3 regions of the Flavobacterium pygoscelis genome follow, and region 1 is predicted to be linked to each of the others. Evidence: riboswitches for the same ligand, from Rfam matches in the RefSeq annotation. Region 1 holds a riboswitch; each other region holds the start of a gene.
The links. A riboswitch is a leader RNA that binds a small molecule or an ion and turns the genes downstream of it on or off. The one in region 1 is predicted to bind S-adenosylmethionine.
Positions count from the first base shown of each region.

Region 2: linked by a shared signal. The riboswitch ahead of thrA (bifunctional aspartate kinase/homoserine dehydrogenase I) and the one ahead of MW871_RS12095 (Na+/H+ antiporter NhaC family protein) in region 1 are both predicted to bind S-adenosylmethionine.
Region 3: linked by a shared signal. The riboswitch ahead of MW871_RS13395 (homocysteine S-methyltransferase family protein) and the one ahead of MW871_RS12095 (Na+/H+ antiporter NhaC family protein) in region 1 are both predicted to bind S-adenosylmethionine.

Region 1 covers NZ_JALNUB010000007.1:79,163-85,270, forward strand. The annotation lists gene MW871_RS12075 (UDP-3-O-(3-hydroxymyristoyl)glucosamine N-acyltransferase) at 1-765, shown strand, start outside; gene MW871_RS12080 (nuclear transport factor 2-like protein) at 767-1,129, shown strand; gene sucD (succinate--CoA ligase subunit alpha) at 1,226-2,098, shown strand; gene MW871_RS12090 (hypothetical protein) at 2,312-2,734, shown strand; SAM-I-IV-variant riboswitch at 2,851-2,948, shown strand; gene MW871_RS12095 (Na+/H+ antiporter NhaC family protein) at 3,006-4,328, shown strand; gene fabG (3-oxoacyl-[acyl-carrier-protein] reductase) at 4,515-5,261, shown strand; gene MW871_RS12105 (hypothetical protein) at 5,329-6,108, shown strand, end outside.
Region 2 covers NZ_JALNUB010000008.1:131,166-137,273, forward strand. The annotation lists gene metK (methionine adenosyltransferase) at 1-82, opposite strand, end outside; gene MW871_RS13320 (O-acetylhomoserine aminocarboxypropyltransferase/cysteine synthase family protein) at 649-1,941, shown strand; gene MW871_RS13325 (hypothetical protein) at 2,316-2,609, shown strand; gene MW871_RS13330 (hypothetical protein) at 3,102-3,311, shown strand; SAM riboswitch class I at 3,510-3,632, shown strand; gene thrA (bifunctional aspartate kinase/homoserine dehydrogenase I) at 3,716-6,108, shown strand, end outside.
Region 3 covers NZ_JALNUB010000008.1:145,866-151,973, reverse strand. The annotation lists gene metH (methionine synthase) at 1-63, opposite strand, end outside; gene MW871_RS13395 (homocysteine S-methyltransferase family protein) at 514-1,515, opposite strand; SAM riboswitch class I at 1,760-1,865, opposite strand; gene MW871_RS13390 (NAD(P)/FAD-dependent oxidoreductase) at 1,958-3,010, opposite strand; gene MW871_RS13385 (precorrin-2 dehydrogenase/sirohydrochlorin ferrochelatase family protein) at 3,111-3,692, opposite strand; gene cobA (uroporphyrinogen-III C-methyltransferase) at 3,755-4,531, opposite strand; gene MW871_RS13375 (nitrite reductase) at 4,521-6,108, opposite strand, start outside.

The DNA.
Region 1 (6,108 bases):
AATTCGGCTGCTACAATTATTTTAATTAATAAAAATGTTGACTGTCCTGAAGGGAAAGCGTTATTAATTTCTGAAGATCCGTTCAGAGATTTTAATAAATTGACAAATTATTTCAAGCCTTTTCAGTTTTCAAATGTCTCATTAGCTACTTCTGCAACTGTAGGAGAAGGAACTATTATTCAGCCAAATACGTTTATAGGAAATCATGTAGTTATTGGTAAAAATTGTTTAATACATTCTAATGTTTCTATTTATGACCATACTGTAATTGGTGATAATGTTATAATTCATGCAGGAACAGTTTTAGGTGCAGATGCTTTTTATTATAAAAAAAGAGCCGAAGGATTTGATCAGTTGCTTTCTGGAGGAAGAGTTGTCATTCAAGATAATGTAGGCATTGGAGCTCTTTGCACCATTGATAAAGGAGTAACAGGAGATACAACTATTGGTGAAGGAACAAAAATTGACAATCAAGTGCATGTAGGACATGATACTGTGATAGGAAAAAAATGTTTAATAGCTTCTCAAACCGGAATTGCAGGCTGTGTTATTATTGAAGATGAAGTGACAATTTGGGGACAAGTAGGAACCACTAGCGGAATTACGATAGGAGCAAAGGCTGTTATCATGGGACAAACTGGAGTAACTAAATCAGTTGAAGGTGGAAAATCTTATTTTGGTACTCCAATAGAAGAGTCAAGAGAGAAATTGAAACAGTTGGCTAATATTAAAAAAATTCCAGAAATTTTAAAAAAAATAAAGTAATATGTCTTCAAAAGAAATTGTTGAGAAATTTTACAAATCGGATGCTTTAATTGATAGTGAAGTTATAAAAGATTTTTTACATCCCGATATTATAGTCGAGTGGAACAGTAGCAAAGGTTTTATTGAGCTAAATTATGAAGCATTATTAAATTTATCTAACGATTTAAGTAAAGCTTACGTTCGATCTAAGGTTCGCATCAATCAGATTATTGCCGAAAATGATTTGGTTTCAGTGCGTTATTCTCATTTTGTTAAAACAATAGAGAACCCTAGAGAAGAAATGTTACTGGCACATTTTATTGTGATTTGGCAAATTAAAGACAATAAATTATATCGAGGGTATCAAATGAGCCAATTATCCTAATTTAGTGGTAAAAAACTGAATATGGGATACCCGTTTAGTGCTTACAATTTTATACTTTTGCATAACCATTTTAAAAACTACATAAAATAATATATCATGAGTGTTTTAGTTAATAAAGATTCCAAAATAATTGTTCAAGGTTTTACAGGAAGTGAAGGGACTTTCCATGCTTCTCAAATGATTGAGTACGGAACTAATGTTGTTGGTGGTGTAACTCCAGGAAAAGGAGGAACATCTCATTTAGACAGACCTGTTTTTAATACTGTAAAAGATGCTGTTGAACAAGCAGGAGCTGACACAACTATCATTTTCGTTCCACCAGCTTTTGCAGCTGATGCGATTATGGAAGCTGCAGATGCAGGTATTAAAGTAATTATTGCAATTACAGAAGGAATTCCTGTTGCTGACATGATAAAAGCAAACAGTTACGTTAAAGAAAGAAATGCAAGATTAATAGGTCCAAACTGTCCAGGAATTATTACTCCAGGTGAAGCTAAAGTTGGTATTATGCCAGGTTTTGTTTTCAAAAAAGGAACTATTGGTATTGTTTCTAAATCAGGAACTTTAACTTACGAAGCGGCTGACCAAGTAGTAAAACAAGGTTTAGGAATCACAACTGCTATCGGAATTGGTGGAGATCCAATCATTGGAACTACAACAAAAGAAGCAGTAGAGTTATTGATGAATGACCCAGAAACAGAATGTATCGTAATGATTGGTGAAATCGGTGGACAATTAGAAGCGGATGCTGCTCATTGGATTAAAGCTGATGGAAACCGTAAACCAGTTGTAGGTTTCATCGCAGGAGTAACTGCTCCAGCAGGACGTACAATGGGACATGCAGGTGCAATTGTTGGTGGATCTGATGATACGGCTGAAGCTAAAAAACAAATTATGAGAGAATGTGGTATTCACGTAGTAGATTCTCCAGCTGAAATTGGTAAAAAAGTAAAAGAAGTTTTAGGATAATCTTTTATATTTATAAAAAAAATTAAAAGCCTCACATTTTGTGGGGCTTTTTTATTATTGAATGGAATTAAAGAATACCTTTGCACTTTATTAAAAATAGTGTTTAATAGATTTATTTTTGATAAATAAAAAATGTAAACGAATGGTCTAGATAACTTTTCAGATTTTTGTGAGTTTTATCTAGGAAGACCATTTCAAATAAAAATATAATATATGTACAAGGAGTTAGAAAAATTCAAAGTTACCAATCAGTTTTCATTTACAGCAGAAGATAGTTTAGCAGAAGTTTGCAATGCATCTGAAGGATCTGGTGTGTTTTTAGTTTATGCAGTTGGTGAAGTAAAAGAGTTAATTATGGTTGGTTCTACTGGAACTGTTCAAAATGACGGAACTTTGAAAATTAAAAATGGTGGTTTGAATGACAAAATAGTCGAAGGACACCAATTCGCTAAAACAGGAAGAAAATATTCTTGGCCAGCACAAATGAAGAAAGAAGATATTAGCACACTTGAAGTAGTTTGGTATGAGACTTTTAATAATGATTCTAAAGTAATTCCAACATTTGTAGAAGCACAAGTTTTACAAAATTTCTTAGATGAAAATGGAAGATTGCCAAAATGGAATGTAGCTTTTTAAGTTATTTCTATACTAATACAATTGAAAGACTTTACTTTGGTAAGGTCTTTTTTTTGTTTTAAATTCATAAATAGTATTTTTATTTGTTTATATAAAAAAATAAGTACTATTTTTGCCCCCGTTATCACGAATCTCTTAATAGAGATAGCAACCTGCAACAACGAGCAAGGTGCTAAAACGATAAGCCAAATCCTTTGGAAAAAATGTTGTTTTTTTATTCCTGTTTTGCTTTTTTGTTTTTCGTCATAACCCTTTAATTTAAAAAATGATTATGACTAAACAAGGTAAAAATAATGGTAATCCATTCGCATTAATTCCTTTATTTATTTTTATTGCTACTTTTTTAGGAGTTGGTATTTGGCTAGATGATTTTTATGCTTTCCCGTCTCCAATTGCTGTTTTAATTGGAATAGTTGCGGCTTTCCTACTTTTTAAATCTTCTACAGAAGATAAAGTGAATACGCTGATTGCTGGTTGTGGTGAAAGTAAAATAATGACGATGTGTCTTATATATTTACTTGCGGGTGCTTTTGCTGTAGTGAGTAAAGCTACTGGTGGAGTAGATGCTGTTGTAAATTTGGGAATAAACAATATTGATGTTGCTTATTTTCCTTTAGGTATTTTTTTGATTGCCGCATTTTTATCTACTGCGACTGGTACTTCTGTTGGGGCAATTGTTGCAATTGGTCCTATAGCAGTGAGTTTAGCGGATAAAAGTGGTGCTTCATTACCTTTGATTTCGGGTGCATTATTGGGTGGTTCTATGTTAGGAGACAATCTCTCTATGATTTCGGACACCACTATTGCGGCAACACAATCTTTAGGTTGTAAACTCAAAGACAAGTTTAAAATTAATTTATTTATTGCTTTTCCAGCTGCTATAATTACAATTGCAGTATTTTTCTATTTGGGTTTAAACTCAGAAATTGTTTCCGTTGCCATACCTAAAACTGATTTTAATTGGATTGCTATCATACCCTATATACTCGTTATTGTATTAGCAGTTTCTGGAATTAATGTGTTTTCTACGTTAATTATAGGAACATTGTTAGCGGGAATTATAGGTTATTTTGGTGGTAATTTTACGCTTATGGTTTTTACCCAAAAAATATATGAAGGTTTTACCAGTATGACAGAAATATTCTTACTTTCTATGCTTTCAGGTGGTTTAGCTGCGATGGTTGATAAAGCGGGCGGAATTGATTACGTTTTATATCAAGTTAAAAAGCGAATAAAGAGTAAGAAATCGGCGCAGACAGGAATTGGTGTTTTAGTTGGATTAACCAATTTAGCAATCGCTAATAACACCGTTTCTATTGTGATTACAGGAAGTATTGCAAAAGAAATTAATGATGAATACAATTTGAGTGCAAAGAAAACCGCGACTATACTTGATATTTTTTCTTGTGTTATTCAAGGAATATTACCTTATGGAGCTCAAGTACTTTTGATATTAAGCTTTGCAGATGGAAAGCTGAACTTTTTAGATTTGATTAGTAATGCTTGGTATCATTTGTTCTTATTTGTTTTTACATTAATCGCTATTTATGCTAATTTTTGGGATAAATGGGTGAATCGAATTATTAAAATTTAAAAGCTAGTATTTTTATTAATGTATATGGTTTTGTATTTTTTTTAAAAAAGTAAATATTCTATATTTGACAGATATAAGATAGCCCTGATAGAAGTGGAAATCCTTTTATTTTTTTGTTTAAAAAAATAAAAGATTGTAGCGGATAGCAGGAATAGCTTCAAATAAAAATTAAAATAAGTTTTGAATATGAAATTACTAGAAGGAAAAGTAGCTATAATTACAGGCGCAAGTCGTGGAATAGGTAAAGGAATTGCAGAAGTTTTTGCAAAACACGGAGCAAATATTGCTTTTACTTACAGTTCATCTGTAGAATCAGCTATGGCATTAGAAAATGAATTGAATGCACTTGGAATTAAAGCGAAAGGGTATCAATCTAACGCAGCTGATTTTAATGAAGCGCAAACGCTTGTTGATGCGGTTAATGCTGAGTTTGGAACAGTAGATATTTTGATTAACAACGCCGGAATTACCAAAGATAATTTGTTAATGCGTATGTCTGAACAAGATTTTGACCAAGTAATGGATGTAAACTTGAAATCAGTTTTCAACATGACAAAAGCAATTCAGAAAACTTTTCTTAAAAAACGTGCGGGATCTATCATTAATATGAGTTCTGTAGTTGGAGTAAAAGGAAATGCCGGACAAACAAATTATGCTGCTTCTAAGGCGGGAGTTATTGGTTTTTCTAAATCAGTAGCATTAGAATTAGGATCGCGCAACATTCGTTGTAATGTAATTGCACCAGGTTTTATTGAAACTGAAATGACTGCAAAATTAAACGAAGATGTAGTAAAAGGTTGGAGAGATGGAATTCCGTTAAAACGTGGCGGAACTACTGAAGATGTAGCTAATGCTTGTCTGTTCTTCGCTTCAGACATGAGCGGTTACGTAACGGGTCAAGTTATGAACGTTTGTGGAGGAATGCTTACTTAATAAAAAGTGATTCGTTTTTAGTTTTTTTTAATCAAAATTGAAAACGAATTTCTATATACTATAAAATATGACAACAACTGCAATACTATTATTACTGGTTTCTTTATTAATAGCTAGCGGTTTATCCTATTTTCAATATATCTACAAAGCCAAAAACAAATCTAAAGTGAATTTGTTTTTGGCTTTTTTACGTTTTTTAACTATTTTTTCTATTTTTTTATTGCTTATTAATCCAATAATAACCAAAAATAGATTAGAAATTGTAAAAACACCTTTACCTGTCGTGATTGATAATTCTAGTTCCATTTCATTTTTGAATGTGAATAAAGAAGTTGAACAATTATATAAAAAAATCATTTCGAATAAGGATATTCAAGAAAAATTTGAGGTTCAATCCTATCAGTTTTCAGAAGATTTTGAACCATCAGATAAATTTACTTTTAAAGGAACGCAGACTAACATTGATGTTGTTGCCAAAAACCTTAAAAGCATTTATAAAAACAACAATTATCCGACGATTTTAATCAGTGATGGAAATCAAACTTCAGGTAATGATTATGTGTATAGTTTTGGTACTGAAAATAAAGTGTACCCAATAATTGTAGGTGATACAACGACATTTTTAGATATTAAAATCAATCAATTAAATGTTAATAAATATGCCTTTCATAAAAATAAATTTCCTGTTGAAGCATTTTTAAGTTATTCAGGAACAAAAAACATTACTGCTGATTTTGTAATTTCACAAGGAAACTTAATACTCAGTAAGCAGCGAATTTCATTTACAACTTATAAAAAAACGGCTACTGTTAGTGTTCTTTTACCTGCTGACAAAATAGGAATTCAA
Region 2 (6,108 bases), on a different contig from region 1:
CGATTAATGCATCTGAAATTTGATCTGCAACTTTGTCTGGGTGTCCCTCGCTTACAGATTCTGACGTAAATAAATAGGCCATAATAATTATTATTTTTAAAATTAAATGAGAAAAAATAATTGCTGAAAAGGACTAAAGGAGCGTTTCTGCTTTAGCATTTTTTCTACTGAAAAATTTTCAGTATTCACAATGAATTTGTTTCATTATGAAGAGGTTGCAATCAGTTCAAATTTTTCCTCTTGTATTAGGGTGCAAATGTATGAAACCATTTTGAATTGTAAATTAATCTTTTGTTTTTTTAATATAATTTAAGACAATTTAATAAAACCTATTAAATCTATAGGATTTGTAAATAATTTATTTTTTATTTGTTTTATTCAAATATAGTTTGCAGATTTGTAAAATAAAATAAAGAAAAATGACAATTAAAACTTTCAATATGTGTGTTATGATGCCGGAGCCTTCCGCAGAGCACGCTATTGTATAGTTTTAAAAATTTAAAATATATAATTAAGACCTCTGCGAAAAGCAGGGGTTTTTTTTTGGAATTAAATTAATAAATCCAGTATATGAGTATTATTTTTTAAGATCAGAAATAAAAAAAAGAAGCAATTAATAACAAACCAACTAATTTAAATTTGAAGATTATGAGTACACAAAAATTTGAGACAAATGCATTACATGCAGGACATGATGTTACTAAAACAGCAGGAACAAGAGCGGTTCCAATTTATCAAACAAGTTCGTATGTTTTTAATAATTCGGAACATGCCGCCAAAGTTTTTGGATTAGAGGAGCCAGGATTTATTTATACACGACTTAATAATCCAACAAACGATATTCTAGAGCAGCGATTGGCTATTCTAGAAAAGGGAATAGGAGCGGTAGTTACAGCCTCTGGTACAGCTGCCATTACTACTGCATTGTTAGTTTTGTTAAAAGCGGGAGATCACATTGTAGCTTCCAATAGTTTATACGGCGGAACTTTCAATTTATTTAATGTGACATTACCAAGACTTGGTATCACCACAACATTTGTAGATCCATCGGATACAAAAAACTTTAAGAACGCTGTTCAAGAAAATACCAGAGCTTTTTTTGTAGAATCCTTGGGGAATCCAAAATTAGACGTTTTAGATTTAAAAGGTATTTCTAAGGAAGCAAGAACCGCAAAAGTCCCTTTTATAGTTGATAATACAGTTGCATCCCCTTATTTGTTGAATCCTATAGATTTTGGAGCGGATATCGTAGTGCATTCTTTAACAAAATACATCACTGGAAACGGAACTTCTCTTGGAGGTGTGATTATTGATGCTGGAAACTTTGATTGGACCAATGGGAAATTTCCTGAATTCACAGAGCCTTCAGCAGGTTATCACGGATTAATTTACAATGAAGCTTTAGGAAAAGCAGCTTTTATTGCTAAGGTTAGAATTGAAGGTCTGCGTGATTTTGGAGCAGCTTTGAGTCCGTTTAATGCCTTCCAGATTATACAAGGATTGGAGACTTTGCCTATTCGTGTACAACGCCACAGTGAAAATGCTTTGGCATTAGCGCAATGGTTAGAAGAGCAACCAGAAGTGGCTTGGGTAAATTATCCAGGGTTGAAATCCAGTAAATACTATGATTTAGCTCAGCAGTATTTGCCAAAAGGTCACAGTGGAGTAGTGACTTTTGGGTTAAAAGGAGGATTTGAAGCAGCAAAAACAGTAGCAGATCAAACTAAATTATTTTCGCTATTAGCTAATATTGGCGACACTAAATCACTAATAATTCATCCTGCTAGTACTACTCATCAGCAATTATCCGATGAACAAAAAGCTGCAGCAGGAGTTCCTAATGACTTAATACGATTGTCTGTAGGATTAGAAGATATTCAGGATTTAATTACCGATTTAAAAGTGGCTTTCAAAAGTATAAAACAATCTGAATTTGTTTAAAGACTATGATTTTAATTAGTTTAAAAAATGATTATAATTCAATAGTAATTTCACAATTAAAGAACTTTAATAAAATTTGGTTTTTTAATTGTGAAAAATTACATATTTCTAACTAAATCTTTTTTTGAAGAATAACGATAGAGTTCTAGTTAGATTTTGGTTTCAAAGAAAAAATTCGAAGTTTCTATAAAGCTTTTATATTTTTTGAAGTGATGATACAAAAAAGTTATATAAGTATTAATCCTTATTGTGTAAGATAAGTAGCAGATAAGCGCAGTAGATTTGCTTCGAGTTAAAAACAAAGAAAAGCAATATGTTGATGTGTTTTTTAGCTGGAAGTAGAAATCAAATTAAAATAAAATAACAATCTCATTATGGAGTCACGAGAAATACTAGTAGCGGAGCAAAAAGCATCGAAAACAAGTAACAAAACAGGAGATTTAAAATGGGATAAATATTTAGATGATTATTGTAATTATTTTAAAGAATATAAAAAGCATTACAAAAAGTCAAACGAGGGGAATATGAATTCATTATCATTATATCCTTATATGCAGCAGAAATGGCAATTTTTTAAAAAGCAAATCAGCAGGGCCTACAAATATAATCGTTTGAATGATCAACAAATTGAAAGACTGATGAATATGAAAACAATAGAAGGTTGTTAACGATTATTTAATATTAGAAATCCAGTCTTTTTATTTGGAAATATGAATTAAAAGTTGCATATTTGATTTTGAAAAAAATAAAGATGAAATATACAATTTACACTATGTTTAAAGTCGGTCAGGATATTTCCTGAGGGTAGTTTATTGCATAATTTTAAATTAAAATTATAAGAAATAAGCTTCCCATGATAGGGAGGCTTTTTTTATGAGCATCCAAAATTAAATTGATTTATAATAGAATCGGAAATAGATGAAAAAACTAATAATCAAGACAATAAATACCGTAAAAGTCACCAATGTAGTTGTGGTGTGTACCATTTTATGCATGCATGACTGTTGATTCCAAAAGTATAAGTTTGATATATAACTTAAAACCCTTTTGGATAGTCATCTAAAAGGGTTTTTGTTTTTTTAGTAGTATTTGAAAACTAAGATAGTATAACAACAATAAGAACAAAAAAGAATTTTATAAACCTAAACAATTATTAAATTATGAGTGCAACTAAGTATTTTGCAAAAACATTTCAGTTATTAAAAAGTATTAATTTCAGAAATAAAACAGTAAAGGGGAACGACTTTATCAATGAACTAATCGATTCGAGATTTGAATTTTCAAAAAATGATGCTTTGCCACAAAATAAAGTGACAGATTCATTACTTTTTTTAATGTATTCAAAAGAGAATGAAGCGTTGTTTATTTAGGAAATGGGAAAGTAATTTCCATTATCTGATGATACAAAAAAATGCAAAGTGTTACTCTGATATAGTATAGTTTTACTTTTAATTTATAAGTTTAACACTTTGCTTTTATTTTTCTTATAAAAATCAAAAGACACGAAAATTTGGTTTTTAAAAATAATAGCAGTTAATTTGCTGCTTTAAGTTCACACTTGTATTGAAATGTTATAAAGAAAGGCAGAGGGATTAGACCCGATGAAGCCTTAGCAACCCTTCGATTTATCGGAGAAGGTGCTGCATTCTACCTTGAACTGAATTTGTTTCAGTTGCTAGGAAAGATAACACTAAGAATTCGTCTAGATACCCAATATTCTAGCTTTCTTTCTAATATTTCCAGACACAAATCAAAAATCCTAAAAGATTTGAAATTGGAAAATAAACCTTCATTAATTACATTACAAGATTTCACCACTCATAACGGTGCTTTCTATGCTACCCTAAATTTAAGCTATCAGATTTTTGGCGCCGATTTGCATTCTGCTCCCATAATTTTAATTAATCATGCTTTAACTGGAAACTCACAAGTTATTGGTGAAGCTGGTTGGTGGAACGAAATAGTAGGCGTTGATAAAACAATTGATACCCGAAAATATACCATCATCGCTTTTGATGTTCCAGGCAATGGTTTTAATTCAGCTACCATCGACAACTACAAGGATTTTATTGCAAGAGATATTGCTAAAATTTTTCTGGAAGGACTTCGTGTGTTAAAAGTTGATCAACTTTTTGCGCTTATCGGTGGATCAATAGGTGGAGGAATAGGTTGGGAAATTTTGGCCTTAGAGCCTAAATTAACTCAAAATTTCATTCCCATTGCTACCGATTGGAAGGCTACCGATTGGTTGATTGCTAACTGTTATTTGCAAGAGCAAATCTTAAATAATTCTAAAAAACCTATAGAAGATGCACGCATTCACGCAATGTTGTGTTATCGAACTCCTGAATCTTTTAAAGAAAAATTTAATCGAGATATCAATGTGCAACTCGAAACTTTTCAAGTGGAGAGTTGGTTGAATTATCACGGAGAAAAATTAGAAAAAAGATTTCAGTTATCGGCCTACAAGATGATGAATCAATTATTAAAAACCATTGATATCACTCGAAATCGAGAATCTTTTGAATCTCTTATTTCTAAAGTTGATGCCAATATTTATATTGTAGGAATCAACTCTGACTTGTTTTTTACGGCAAAGGAGAATAAAGAAACATACAACGATATCAAAAAATTTAAAAACAATGTATTCTATAGTGAGATTGACTCGCAGCACGGACATGATGCTTTCCTGATAGAATATGAACAATTAGACAATTTATTAGAAGTAGTCTTCAAAAATAAAAAACAAATGAAAGTACTGAAATTTGGCGGAAAATCTTTAGCAAATGGTGAAGGGATTAATACGGTTCTAAATATTATTGAAAGTAAAATAAAGCAAGAAGAAAAAGTTACTGTTGTTGTATCCGCAAGAGGAAAAGCCACTGATGAACTTGATGATATTTTAACAATTGCTGTGAAAAATGGTAATTACAAACCACTTTTAGAGAGTTTTAAAAAATATCAAAAAGATGGATTTGAATCAATTGATTTCTCTGTTGAATTTGAAAAATTAGACAAACTTTTTGAAGGAGTGAGTTTGATAGGCGATTACAGTACTAAAATTCAAGATCAAATTTTGGCACAAGGTGAAGTGCTTTCGGCTAAATTACTCGTCTTCTTACTAAACGAAAGAGGTATTCTTGCAAAATTTGCCGATACCCGTGAATTGATAGTTACAGACTCGAATTTTGGCGATGCTCAACCTATAGAAGGGGCATCGAAAAAGAATATCATCCAGATTTTCAAAGAAAATGAAGACGCCGTTTTAGTAATTACAGGTTTTATTGGTGCGAACGCCAAAAATGAAACTACTACTTTAGGTAGAAATGGAAGTAATTACACAGCTTCACTAATAGCAAATTTCATTAATGCGGAAGAACTTCAGAACTTCACACATGTTGACGGAATATACACTGCCAATCCAGATTTAGTACTGGATGCCAAAAAAATAGATCACTTGACTTTTAATGAAGCAAATGAGTTGGCTAATTTTGGCGCAACTATTCTGCATGCTAAAACTATCATTCCTTTATTAGAAAAAAATATTCCGCTTCGTATATTAAATACGTTTAATCACGAAAATAAAGGAACACTCATTACGGCTAATGCTGCAGGAGCGGGAATAAAAACACTTTCCGTTTTAGAGAATGTAGCTTTAGTGAATCTTGAAGGAAGAGGACTGTTAGGAAAAACAGGTGTAGATGCTCGTATTTTTAAAGTAATGGGCGATAATGATATCAGTGTAAGTATCATTTCACAAGGTTCATCAGAAAGAGGAATTGGATTAGTGGTTGCAGCTGATAAAGCCACAAGAGCAATGATCGAATTAGAAAAAGAATTTGAAAATGATTTCTATGCTAAAGATGTGAATAAAATTACGGTGACTGATAATGTTTCGGTAATTTCAATTATTGGCCAAGATTTAAGTACGTTTCATAAACCGTATACTGCTTTAATTAAAAATAAAATTATTCCTATACTTTTTAATAATACGGTTACGGGTAAAAACGTGAGTTTAGTGGTTAAAAAAACCGAACTTTATAAAGCCTTAAATGTCATTCACGGTGAGATTTTTGGAGTTTCAAAAAAAATCAACATTGCTGTTTTTGGACATGGACTAGTGGGAGGAACTTTGATTAATCAAATTTTAGAGTCTGCTGAAGCAAT
Region 3 (6,108 bases), on a different contig from region 1:
AGTTATTGTTAAAGGCTCTAATCCTGATAATACAAGGTTTTTTCTTGTTTCTTTTTCTGCCATTTTATTTATTTTTAATTCTAAATCATTTTGAAAATGAAATAGATTTAATCTTTATTTTTCATGTTTTGGGCGTGACCCAAAAAGGGTCGGGCTATCGTTTCAAGTCCTCGCTTAGTTGCGCTATCGCTGCAGTTCACTGTGGGCTTTTCACTGCTATCCCTCACGCGGTTTTGTGTGAATACCGCATTCTGTTGTTCATTCCTGCAAGGTTTATATAACCTTGTAGGTATTGGTTTATTAAGTCTACTTATGTTTTATACCTACGAGGTTTAAAAAATCTTGCAGGATCAGCTCTATTTTAACTACAAGCTTTAAAAAAATTTGTAGGATAAGCTCTGTTTTATACCTACAAGGTTTAAAAAACCTTGCAGGATCAGCTCAATACTTTTTGAGTTTTAAACAAAAGAGAAATCTTCATTATGTGATTGCTTCGTTTCTGGCAATGACATTTTACATCACCGCCGTCGAAACTCTTGGCTTATAATTCTTTGCAATATCTGCGATTAACTTGATGTGGGCTGGGGTTGTTCCGCAACAACCACCTATGATGTTTACTAAATTATCGTCTAAATAGGTTTTGATTTGCGCTTGCATTTCCTCTGGCGTTTCATCGTATTCTCCAAAAGCATTTGGCAATCCTGCATTAGGATGTGCCGAAACATTAAATGAAGTATTGTGTGAAAGGGTTTTTAAATAAGGCTTTAACAAATCGGCACCAAGGGCACAATTAAAACCTACACTTAACAATGGAATGTGTGAAACTGAAACTAAGAAAGCTTCGACCGTTTGCCCAGAAAGTGTTCTTCCGGAAGCATCGGTAATGGTTCCAGAAACCATGATAGGAATATCAATATTGCGTTCGTCTTTCACTTCTTCGATAGCGAAAAGCGCCGCTTTAGCATTTAAAGTATCAAAAATAGTTTCGACTAATAATAAATCGCAACCGCCATCCATCAAAGCTTCTACTTGTTGTTTGTATGCCACGCGCAAATCATCAAAAGTTACGGCTCTATATCCAGGATCATTTACATCTGGTGACATGCTTGCTGTTCTGTTGGTTGGCCCTATAGAACCGGCTACAAAACGCGGTTTTTCTGGATTTTTTGCCGTGAATTCGTCAGCTACTTCTCGAGCAATTTTTGCAGATTGAAAATTCATTTCGTAAACCAAATCTTCGAGATGGTAATCGGCCATTCCGATTGTGGTACTCGAGAAGGTATTGGTTTCAATAATATCGGCTCCTGCTTCAAAGTATTTAGCATGAACTTCTCTAATCGCTTTGGGTTGGGTTAGCGACAGTAAATCATTATTTCCTTTTAGTGAATGTGGAAAATCTTTGAAACGCACTCCACGAAAATCTTCTTCGGAGAAATTATAACGTTGCAACATGGTTCCCATGGCTCCATCTAAAATAAGAATTCTCTCTTTTATTGCCGTTTGAATGTTTGACATAATAGTTTCAGTTCTTGAAAATCTTTTTTTAGGAGATTTTTACTTTTGATTAATATTTACAAAAGTTCACTATAATGGCTTTTTAGCCCTGATGGAAGCGGTATCCTTTTATTCTGGGGTTCAGAATAAAAGATATAGCGTACAGCAGGAAGAATATTGGCAAAAAAAGCACCAATAATCCGCTCAAAAAGGATATTAAAATGTTGTCAAGAAAAGGTTGGGGAAATACTAAGTGTGTATTCGTGTGTTATCTATCCACATATTTTGTGGTAGAATGTAGCACCTTCTTTATAAAATAAAGGGTTGCTAAGGTTTCATTGGGTCTTTCCCTCCGCCTTTCGTGATAACTTTCAATAAATATAGGAACACTGCAAAGTAAAGACATAGCGTTACTACTTGCAAGTAATAACGCTATATTTTTTAACTATTTTTTGGTAAATTGTTAAACTATTGCTTTTACCACAGCTTTTGGCGCTTCCTTACGAGTACCATCAAATCCGTCAACACCGCTAACGGTAGTGTATTTTAGCACATATTTCTTACCTGGATTAATGATTTGGTAAGCAGCTTGACACATTAAAGTAGCTTCATGAAAACCACAAAGGATTAATTTGAGTTTTCCTGGATAGGTATTTACGTCACCAATGGCAAAAATACCAGGAATATTGGTTTGATAATCTAACGCATTATTTACTTTAATCGCATTTTTTTCTATTTCTAATCCCCAATCTCCAATAGGACCTAATTTGGGCGTAAGACCAAAAAGAGGAATAAAATAATCTGTTTCGATGGTTCTTGTCGCACCATTTTCTTCGAGCACAATTGATTCTATGCGCTCTGCGCCATTGATACCAATAACCTCAGCTGGAGTAATTAATCTAATTTTTCCTGCTGTTTTTAACTCCTGTACTTTATCAACAGAATCTAATGCTCCTCTAAATTCATTTCTTCTGTGCACTAAAGTTACCTCTGAAGCTATATTAGATAAGAAAATACTCCAGTCTAATGCAGAATCTCCACCACCAGCAATTACAACTTTCTTGTCTCTGAATTTTTCTGGATTTTTGATAAAATACTTGATTCCTTTGTCTTCATAAAAATCAATTCCATCAATAAGAGGTTTTCTTGGCTCAAAACTTCCTAATCCGCCTGCAATTGCAATAACAGGAGCATGAAATTGTGTTCCTTTATTAGAGGTAACTATAAAAGTTCCGTCCTCTTGCTTATCTATTGTTTCTGCTCGTTCTCCTAGCGTAAATCCTGGTTCAAATTGCTTGATTTGTTCCATTAAATTATCAACTAAATCTCCCGCTAAAACTTCTGGAAATCCTGGGATATCGTATATTGGTTTTTTAGGGTACAACTCTGAAAGTTGCCCTCCTGCTTGTGGTAAAGCATCTAATATATGGCATTTTAATTTTAACAAACCGGCTTCAAAAACAGCAAATAAACCTGTTGGACCAGCTCCTATTATAAGAATATCAGTTTTAATCATTATGTTACTATTTATAGTCATTTTATGAGTTTACAAAGAAACGAATATTTGTTTCTCCTTTTTATGATTTTTATCATTCCTTTAAATTTAAAAGAACTTTTTATATATTTTTTAACGTTTCGGTAATCTTATTCATTTTTTCGACTTTTTCTTCAAAGTTTCCTTTCAAAGTTTTCCGATATTCATTTAAGTTCAATACCATTTTATTAATATCATCTGGAAGTACTTCTTCAAAAAACTCACGTAGTCTTTTGGCCGTAGTTGGGGATTTTCCGTTAGTTGATATAGCAATTTTCACATTCCCTTTTGTAACAATACCACCCAAATAATAATCGCATAAATCAGGCGTATCAGCTATATTACAAATCAAAAATCTTTTTCGAGACAAGTCGTAAATTTTTTTATTTATCTCTAAATCATCAGTACAGGCAATAACCAAATGTCTTTTTTTAAGCATTTTTTTTTTGAATTTCTTCATGGTTAATTTTACAGAATCGTATTGATGTACTAAATCGACTAGTTCTGGTAAAAATCGTGGAGCAACAACTTCGACAATTGCATTGGGGCTGGATTTTAATAAAAAAGATAATTTCTCTAATCCTACATTTCCGCCACCAACAATAAGCACGTTCAGTTGATGCACTTTTAAAAAAATGGGGTAAAGCTGATTCCTCTCTCCCAAATCCTCTCCTAAGGAGATGGAAGCCGAGTCGTGACTATTGGAGTATGATTCTTTTTCTTTCATTATAGTCGTATTTCAGAAGACACAAACTCTTCGTAAAAGCCTTTTAGTTTATTACTTTCTTTAACTACTTCACCAATTACAATAATTGCTGGGGAACTTAAATTATTTTTGGCAACTACTTTTTGGATGTTATCTATGGTTCCAATTCCAACCTTTTCTTCTAGAGTTGTTCCGTTTTGAATAATTGCAACCGGAATTTGACCTTTAGATTCTTTTTGGAATAAAGCTACAATTTCATCCAGTTTGCTCATTCCCATTAAGATCACTACGGTTGCTGTTGATTGAGCCGCCAAAGCTACATCGGTAGATAATTTTCGGGTAGAAGTGGTTCCCGTAATTACCCAAAAACTCTCAGAAACACCTCTTTTTGTCAACGAAATTCCTTGCGAAGCGGGAACTGCTATTGATGAGGAAATTCCGGGGATTACAAAAGTTGGAATTCCAAAACTTTCTACGAATTCAATTTCTTCGCTTCCTCTTCCAAAAATAAATGGATCGCCACCTTTCAACCGAACCACATGACCATAAGTCAATGCATTATCAACAATCAATTGGTTGATTTCATCTTGCGTATAAGCATGATAGCCCTTTCTTTTTCCAACAAATATTTTCAGTGCTTTTTTAGGCGCATAAGACAACAATTCATCATTTGACAAAGCATCGTACAAAACTACATTAGCTTCCGCCAAGGCTTTTGCACCTTTGATAGTAAGTAAATCTTGATCTCCTGGACCAGCGCCTACTAATGTAACTTGAGGTTTAATTCTATTTTTCATCTTCTAAGTCTTTAGCTCTGAATGCTTCGATTGTATCGAAAAAATGGATTGCTTGTTGTATATATTTTTTGGCGAAAGCTTCAGTAGGTTCGTTTTGATTGATTTGGAAAACTAAATCTCTGAAAGAAGTTTTAAATGAAATTTTATTGGTTTGTACAAAAACAGTATCAAATAAATCTATAATTCCGGCCTGATGATTTGTTTTTTGGTTTTCCGAAAGCAGTAAAGCTTTGGCACCATTTACAAAACCAGAATACGCATGATAAATAGCATCTGACCATTTATTTTCATCGAAAGCTTCTTGAGCAAATGTCAATTTATCTTTGGCTTCCAATAAAAGCGTGGCCACTAAATCAATCACAACGCCAGCACATTCTCCTACTCCAACGGCTTTTACGTAATTATCCGCATTTCCCCAATCAACAAAATCAGCTTCTGTAAGGTTGGTTATATCGGCTAAAGGTTTTAATATTTCGTAGAAATATTTCTCGCCTTTTTCTGTATAATAATTCACAAATGAAGTTCCATTCCCATTTTCATCAAAATCATTTAAGATATATCGCAACGCTTCAGGTCCTCTACGGCTTGGAATTTTTATAACTTTATCAGCAAAACGACCACTTCCATTTCCTAGATTTCCACCTCCCAATAAAACTTGCAAGGCTGGAGCAACTAATTTACCAGAGTTGATTGACATTCCTTGAAAACCAATCGCTGACATATTGTGTTGACCGCAAGCGTTCATACATCCACTAATTTTTATTTCAATCTCTTTGTTGTTTTTATATTGTGGATATTCTGCTTCGATTACTTTCTCCAATTCTTCGGCAATTCCTGTACTACTGGCAATTCCGAGGTTACAAGTATCAGTTCCTGGGCAAGCAGTGATATCAGCCATAGAATTGTATCCCAAAGTGACCATATCTAATTTCGCTAATTCTTGATAAAAGAAAGGCAGATTTTCTTCTTTTACATTGCGAATCACAATATTCTGACGCAATGAAAAACGCAATTCATTAGCTGCATAATTTTTAATCAAGTCTGCTAAAACTCTGGCTTTATCGGTATAAAAATCACCTAAAAGCACTTTAATACCTATAGCAACATATCCTTTTTGTTTTTGCGGAATTACAGATGAAGCTTTCCAAGTTTCATAAGCGACAATATCAGTAATAGTAATTTCTGGTACTTTTAATAAAGTTTCTGGAATAGTTTCATCAAATCCTGCAATGTCGATTTCGTATGTCTCAAAAGCGATTGCTTTTTTCTCTTTTTCAACCAATTCTAAGAAAGCTTCTTTCCCAATGTCTTTGATTAGAAATTTCATACGCGCTTTCATTCTTTTATTGCGCTCTCCATGTCTATCAAAAACCCGAATGATACCTTCAGCCGTTGGCACTATTTGATTTGCGGGAATAAATTCGCTTAATAATTCCGCGTGAATGGGTTGCGAACCTAATCCACCACCAAGCATCACTTTGAATCCTCTTTCACCATTTACAATTTTGGGAATAAATCCTAAATCGTGTAAATAGCTCAAAGCAGTATCCTCATCAGAAGAAGAAAATGAAATTTTG